2 regions of the Protofrankia sp. CiP1_Cm_nod2 genome follow, and region 1 is predicted to be linked to the other one. Evidence: riboswitches for the same ligand, from Rfam matches in the RefSeq annotation. Region 1 holds a riboswitch; the other holds the start of a gene.
The links. Region 1 has a riboswitch for S-adenosylmethionine ahead of NBW84_RS15070 (aminotransferase class V-fold PLP-dependent enzyme). Riboswitches for the same ligand answer to the same signal wherever they lie in the genome.

Region 1 (3,398 bases):
GTCAGTGGATACGCCGGTCAGTTGGCGCAGATGCCGGCCAGGGCGGGCAGGACGGGCGGGGTGGCGGCGTCGGGGGCGAACCAGCCGGGCAGCGGGCGGGTGTCGGGCACGGGGGCGCAGCCGGCCGGTCCTGCCTGGTAGGTCCAGCCCGGGCCGTCGCGCAGGTAGGTACGCAGTGCCGTGACGAGCCGGTCGATGTCGTCGGAGCGGGTGCCGACGCCGACGCTTGCCCGCAGGGCGGAGCCCGGCAGGCCCAGCCGGGCGAGCAGCGGATGGGCGCAGAAACGGCCGTCGCGCACGCCGATGCCGTGCTCGGCGGACAGGTAGGCGGCCGCCCGCGCGGCGCTGTCGCCGGGCACGGTGAAGGTCACCACGCCGAGCCGGTCGGACGCGTCCGCCCAGATCCGCGGGATCTCCACACCTGGCAGCCCGGACAGCCCGGCGACAAGATGGTCACGCAGCGCGGCCTCGTGGCGCTCGAGGGCGCCGGGCGCGAGCGCGGCCAGCACCTGGCAGGCCGCGGCCAGGGCGGCCGCGCCGAGCGAGTTGGGGGAGCCCGCCTCGTGCCGCTCCGGGGCGGCCTTCCAGGTGGCGGTGGTGCCGGTCACGCCGGCCACGGCACCGCCGCCGGCGAGGTACGGCGGCGCGGCGTCGAGCCAGTCCGCGCGGCCGATCAGCGCCCCGGCGCCGTAGGGCGCGTAGAGCTTGTGGGCGGACAGCGCGACGTAGTCGACGTCCCAGGCGGCCATGTCGACGCGGCGGTGCGGCGCCAGCTGCGCGGCGTCCACGACGATCCGCGCGCCGTGGGCGTGCGCGATCCTGGCGATCTCGGCGACGGGGACGACCTCGCCGGTCACGTTCGACGCGCCCGTCACGGCGACGAGGCAGGCCGGCCGGTGCGCCAGCGCCCGCCGGAGACGGTCGAGGGTCGCGCCGACGGTGCCCGCGGCCGGCAGGCAGCGGTGCCGGACGGCACGCCAGGGCAGCAGGTTCGCGTGATGCTCGACATCGAGGAACAGCACGTCGCCAGGGCCGGCGTCCCCCGCCCGGCCGTCGCCGTCCGAGCGGCCGGCGTCCGCCCCGCGGCCCGGGCTGTCGTCCGGATGGCCGCCGGCCGCCGTCCCGGGCAGGCAGCGGGCGAGCAGGTTGAGCGCGTCGGTGGTGTTGCGGGTGAACACCACGACGTCCGTGGGCCGCGCGCCGACGAAGGCGCCGACCGTCCCGCGCGCCGACTCGTACAGCGCCGTGGTCACCTGGGAGGCGTAGCCGGCGCCGCGGTGGACGCTGGCGTAGAACGGCAGGATCTCCTCCACCCTGGCCGCCACGGCGGACAGGCACGGGGCGGACGCGGCGTAGTCGAGGTTGGCGTAGCGCTCCTGCCCGCCCTGGACGAGCGGAACGCGCAGATCCGCGCCGACGACCGGCAGCAGCGGCCCCACCGGCAGCGGCTGGGCGCTGGCGGCGACGCCGTCCACGGCCACGGCAGACGGCTCCCCCGGCCGCGGACGGACGGGGGTCTGGATGGCGGCAGGGGCGGTCACAGCACTCCTCACGGGTCCACCGGACCCGGAAGGCGGGTCCGCGCTTACCGCAGCCACGCGGCTACGGCCTGGTCCTCACCCGGGGCACCCCACCGCGGAGGAGGGTTGCCGGCCAGCAAGCCGGGGCTTGACGCTGGCGCTCATGACCTGTGCCGAGCATACCGGGGATGTCGGACACGTGCCCGGCGGTGGCGCCAGCTCCGGCGGACGGCCCCCGGACCCCTCCACCGGCCGCATCACCGATCAGGAGCTGGGCGCCCCGGCCGGGAACCCGGCCGGACCCCGCCGAACAGGACGCGGCTCCCGCCCGCGGCCACGCCGGGCGGGAGCCGCCGGACGGCCCGTCCCGGCGGCAGCGGTCACGGGCCGCCGAGGTCCGGGACGATGATCGAGCCGTCTGCGGCGAACGGGAGACCGGGATTGTGGGCGATCTCCCAGACGTGGCCGTCGAGGTCGGTGAAGACCCCCGCGTAGCCGCCGTAGAACGTCTCGGCCGCGGGACGGGTGACCGTGGCCCCCGCCCGTTGCGCCGCCGCGATGACGTCGTCGACCTCCGCCCTGGAGCGGACGTTGTGCGCGAGCGCGACACCGCCGAACCCGTCCGCCCGCCCGGCGGTGCTCCCCGTGGCGGCGCTTCCCTCGGCGATACCGCAGTCGCGGGCCAGCCTGTCGCGTCCCCAGAGCACCAGCACGGTGCCGCCGGCCTGGAAGAACACGGTCTCCTCGAGCTCCTGGCCCTGCCAGCCCAGCCGCTCGTAGAACGCCCGGGCGCGTCCCACGTCCCCGACACCCAGTGTGATCAGGCTGATCCGCTGCTCCATGAGCGGAAGGTATCCGACCGCTTTCCCCGGCGCGGGACGGCTTTCCGGGCGGATCTCCGCGAACCGTCTCATCCCGCCCGGTGGCCCGTTCGCGACGGCGGTCACGAGCCCATATCCGGAGGGTGGTGGACGTCGGGAGTTCCGGGTTCTGCGATGTCTCACGGCTGGCGGGACAGCGCGGGACGGATGATCGGGAGGATGTTGCCGGGAACGCGCGGGGCGGCCCGGGCGGGGCGTCGGAGCGGGTGTACAGGAATGAACGAGGATTGTGACGGCGGATCGGTTGTACAGTGCCGGGCATGGCATCCCGCCGCTTTCTGCCGCACAGCGACCGCGTGATCGACCAGGTGCTTGTGGCCAGCGCGGCGTGTACCGGCGGGTGCGGCCCGCGCGGGATGCGCTGACAACCGTGGACGGGCGCCACGGCGCCGGTTCCGCTCACGTCATCTCAGGCCAGCCGGTCACACCGGCGCGTCGCCGGACCGTCTGAGCCCGCCCACCCCGAGCATCCGTCCGGGCCCTGGCGCGTTTTCGGTTCGTCGAGCGCACCCGGCTGTCAGCCGGCCGATTTCTCCCGGCGGCGGCGGTTGCGCCGGGAACGCCGCCCGGAAGCGACGACAGGAGCGCCGGCGGGAGCGCCGAAGGGCATGCCGCCGCCCGCGTCGCCGGCGGCTCCGAGGGGCCGCCGGCGACGCGAAAAAATGTAATCGCGCTGTTTTTCCGGCTCTTCACAGCTCGCTGGAAAATGTAATCAGACGACTACAGAACTGGCGAGTACACGGTGACGGTCTGCGGCCCAGCCGCCTCGCCGCGGGCGCGGTCGGCGTGGCGCTCGTCGCCGAAGAGCCAGGTCAGGGCCCTGTCGGTACCCAAGCCGCGAGGCTGGCAGACGGCTCGCGGCTGCACTGGGCCACCACTGGCAACAACTCCTGGTGATCGGATGAACACAGTTTCCGGTGCACTGCGAGGAGCCGTTTTTCCACCCGTACAGCTCTCCATCCGTAGCGCTTTCCGCCCGTGCCGACAGGGAGCCGAG
Region 2 (3,398 bases), on a different contig from region 1:
GGGCTGTCACCTGGTGGGGCCGCCCGTCCGGGATGATCCGCCTGTCCGGGGTGATCCGGGCCCTGCCCGTGGCGGCCCGCCCGGCGCGGCGGGGCCCGGTCAGTCAGCCGCTTTCCACCGGGCCGTGATACAGCCGGGCGTAGCGGGCGGCGTACTCCGGAACAGTGATCATAGGTGGCCGCTCCCGCACCACCACCTGATGGGTGCGCGGCTCCAGCCCGCTGTCACCGCGCCCGAACTGGGTCAGCGTCCCGCCGAGGGAGCCGGCGTGGACACCCAGCCTGCTCCACGCCGCGTGGATGATCTCCGCGGCCATCCGTCCAAGGGCCTCGTCGGACTGGTGGCGGTGGACCTTGCGGCCGACCTCGACCTGGGCGAGGGCGTCCACTCCCAGCAGCGAGAGCACGTCCACGACCTGGGCGAACTCGATGCCGTAGCCGGAGACGAACGGCAGCTGTTCGAGCAGGGCCCGCCGGCCGGCGAACTCACCGGCCAGCGGCTGCACCAGCCCGGCGAGCTGCGGCCAGTGCAGGTTGAGCAGGGGGCGCGCGACGAGTTCGGTGACCCGGCCGCCACCGCCGGGCAGCAGCCCCCCGGCCAGCGGCCGGTCGTAGGACGCCTTGACGTAGGAGACCGCGCCCTCGGTCAGCAGCGGCCCGAGCAGCCCGGTGACCAGGCTCGCGTCGAAGTCCTCCAGATCGGCGTCGACGAAGACCACGATGTCCCCGGACGTGGCGTACAGGGACTTCCACAGGGCCTCGCCCTTGCCGGCGACCCGCCCGTAGCCGGTGAGGATGCGCTCCTCGGCGAACACCGCCGCGCCCGCGGCGGCCGCCTCGGAGGCGGTCGCGTCCACCGACCCCGGATCGATGACGACGATCTCGTCGACGAGAGGCACCGCGACCATAAGATCGCGGCGGACCGCCGAGACGATCGCGCCGACGGTGGCCGCCTCGTTCAACGCGGGCAGCACCACGCTGATCGGCCCTGCCTTACGGGCCAGTAGTTCCCCTGGTGAGAAGTCCCGCCCGTAGTACGTCCTATGCTCGAACCAACGGTATACGTCAGACCGCACACGGACTACAGTACGGACTGACAACCGCATACGGCTCATCCAGAGGGGCAGAGGGACCGGCCCAGTGAAGCCCCGGCAACCACCCGCATCAGTGCGTGGCAGGTGCTAATTCCGTCCTGAGACGCATCCGGCTCTCGGGAAAGATGAGGAGTTTCACAGATGACAGTCGCTCCCGAGCGCCTCGCAACGATCAGCCCGGACGTCGTCAATCCCGCGGTTGCCCTGTCATGTCGCCACTGCGGCGCCACCTATCCGCTCTCTCCGACGCATGTCTGTATCGAGTGCTTCGCCCCGCTGGAGATTGCCTACGACGACTCCGTGCTACGCCGGGTCACCCGGGAGTCCATCGAGGCCGGCCCCGCCAGCCTGTGGCGCTATGTCGGGCTGCTGCCCGCCGACGGTCAGCGTCCCGGGCCACCCCGAGCGCGAGATCCTGCTGGAGAAGCCCGGCCCGCCGGCCATGAGCGAGCAGACCGCCGCCCAGGTCCGCGAGCTGGTGACCAAGGGCGCGATGGGCCTCGGTTTCATCCTGCGTACCGACGACTGTCGCAGGACCTACGAGGAGCTCAGGGCCCGCGGCGTCGAGTTCACCCAGGAGCCGACCGAGCAGCCCTACGGCATCGACTGCGGGCTGCGCGACCCCTTCGGCAACCACATCCGCATCGGGCAGCCGGCCGCCCAGCCCAGCGAGATCACCGACGAGGTACGCGAGCGCTGGCTGGCGGAGACGCCGGCGGACCGCTGACACCGGATGTGACGCCAAGGGAGATCTCGCCGCGGTTACGCGGCCCGTAAGAGATCTTGTCGCGGCTGCGCGGACCGTGGGAGAGCAGGGTCACCGGGGCTTCGAGCGCCTCCCCTACCAGCCCGGGCCAGGCGGCGGCGTCCGGGACGGGCTCGAGGACGGGCCGCGCCCGCGCCAGCCGGCTGGTCAGCCGCGCCTGGCCCACCAGGTCGCCGGGCGGTCGCGGCGCCAGCCGGGTGACCGGCACACCGTCGATCTCGTAGGCACGGCAGACGGCCAGACGCCGCCGGGCGGCCGCACCGAGACGGGCGACCGCGTCGAGGCGCGCGGCCCGGTCGAGTCGGGCGGTCATGTCGATGTGCGCGGCCGAGCCGACATACACGGCCGGGCCGACGTGCGCGGCCGGGCCGAGACGGGCGGCCGAGTCGAGGTGGGTCAGCGCGATCGCGTCCACTCCGCCGATGACGTCGACGGCGTACCGGTGGGCCACCGCGTCGAAGTGGCCTACCCGGAAGGCGCCCTGCCAGGGGCCGGTGCCGTTGTGGACGTCGGGCAGCGCGGCGGTCAGCTCCGCGTCCTCGGTGACCAGGGGGCCGGCGCCGTGCCGGGTGGTGTAGGCGCGCACCACCCCCAGCCGCAGCGCCTCCCCCGCCATCCCGGCGTCCGCGAGCAGCTTGTCCGCGTTCGCGGGGGTGGTCGTCGACCAGGTGGTGTAGGGGTGGAAGCCGTGCCACTCGTCGAGGAGCACGCCCTGGGCGCCCTCGAACACCACCGGCCCGCCGCGCAGCAGCCGGCCGACGTACCCGTCGTCCACGAGTTCGACGGCGTCGGCGAAGGCGCGGAAGGCCGCCACGCAGTCGTCGACCGCGGGCGCGGCCACGGCCGGCGGGCCCAGCTCGTCGGCCAGCCGGTCACGCAACGTGGTCAGGACGCGGCGCAGCCGGGCGGGGGCGAGGCAGTCCCCGGCCCGGGGGCTGTCCTCGGGGTGGGCCAGGGCGTAGGCGGCGGTCTCGCCGATGCCCATGCCGCACGAGCCGTGCCGGGCCGGCACCCGGGCCCGCTCGCGCGCCCGGTTCGCCGCCACGTGGTACGGGGTGGTGAGCAGGGCATCCCGGTGGACGGTCAGCCGGGCGAGCGGGCCGGGCACCCCGGCCGCCTCCAGATGGTCGGCCTCGGCGGCCAGCGCGAGCGGGTCGACGAGCATGTGGCGGGAGAGGTGGGTGGCGGTGCCCGCGGTGAACGCCCCCGAGCCGATCTGCGCGAAGGTGTGGTGCCGGCCGTCATCGGTGACCACGTTGTGGGCGGCCTGGGCACCGCCGTTGAAACGGATCACCGCGCGCACCGGCCGGCCCCGCGCGGCCGCCCGCGCGCACAGGTGGTCGACGACCGTCCCCTTGCCCGCGTCACCGAACCCGAGGTCGACGACGATGACATGGCCGGGGACACGGCCGGGGACATGACCGGGCGGGACGTGACGGTGTGACACGACGGGCCTTCCTCCCTCCAGCTGGCCGCTGGCCGGCGTCCTACAGCCGGGTGATCCCCTTCGGGCCGTCGTCGGGGCCTGGCAGGCTGTCG

Region 2: linked by a shared signal. The riboswitch ahead of NBW84_RS24505 (protein NinF) and the one ahead of NBW84_RS15070 (aminotransferase class V-fold PLP-dependent enzyme) in region 1 are both predicted to bind S-adenosylmethionine.

The regions. Positions count from the first base shown of each region.
Region 1 is NZ_CAKKTL010000130.1:1,417-4,814, reverse strand. Features, by position in the region: gene NBW84_RS15070 (aminotransferase class V-fold PLP-dependent enzyme) at 18-1,541, opposite strand; SAM riboswitch class IV at 1,577-1,689, opposite strand; gene NBW84_RS15065 (VOC family protein) at 1,901-2,362, opposite strand.
Region 2 is NZ_CAKKTL010000197.1:1,980-5,377, reverse strand. Features, by position in the region: gene NBW84_RS18705 (glucosyl-3-phosphoglycerate synthase) at 104-1,075, opposite strand; SAM riboswitch class I at 1,108-1,225, shown strand; partial or broken gene NBW84_RS24505 (protein NinF) at 1,235-1,471, shown strand; gene NBW84_RS18700 (VOC family protein) at 1,452-1,820, shown strand; gene NBW84_RS18695 (adenylosuccinate synthetase) at 1,768-3,306, opposite strand; gene NBW84_RS18690 (hypothetical protein) at 3,347-3,398, opposite strand, start outside.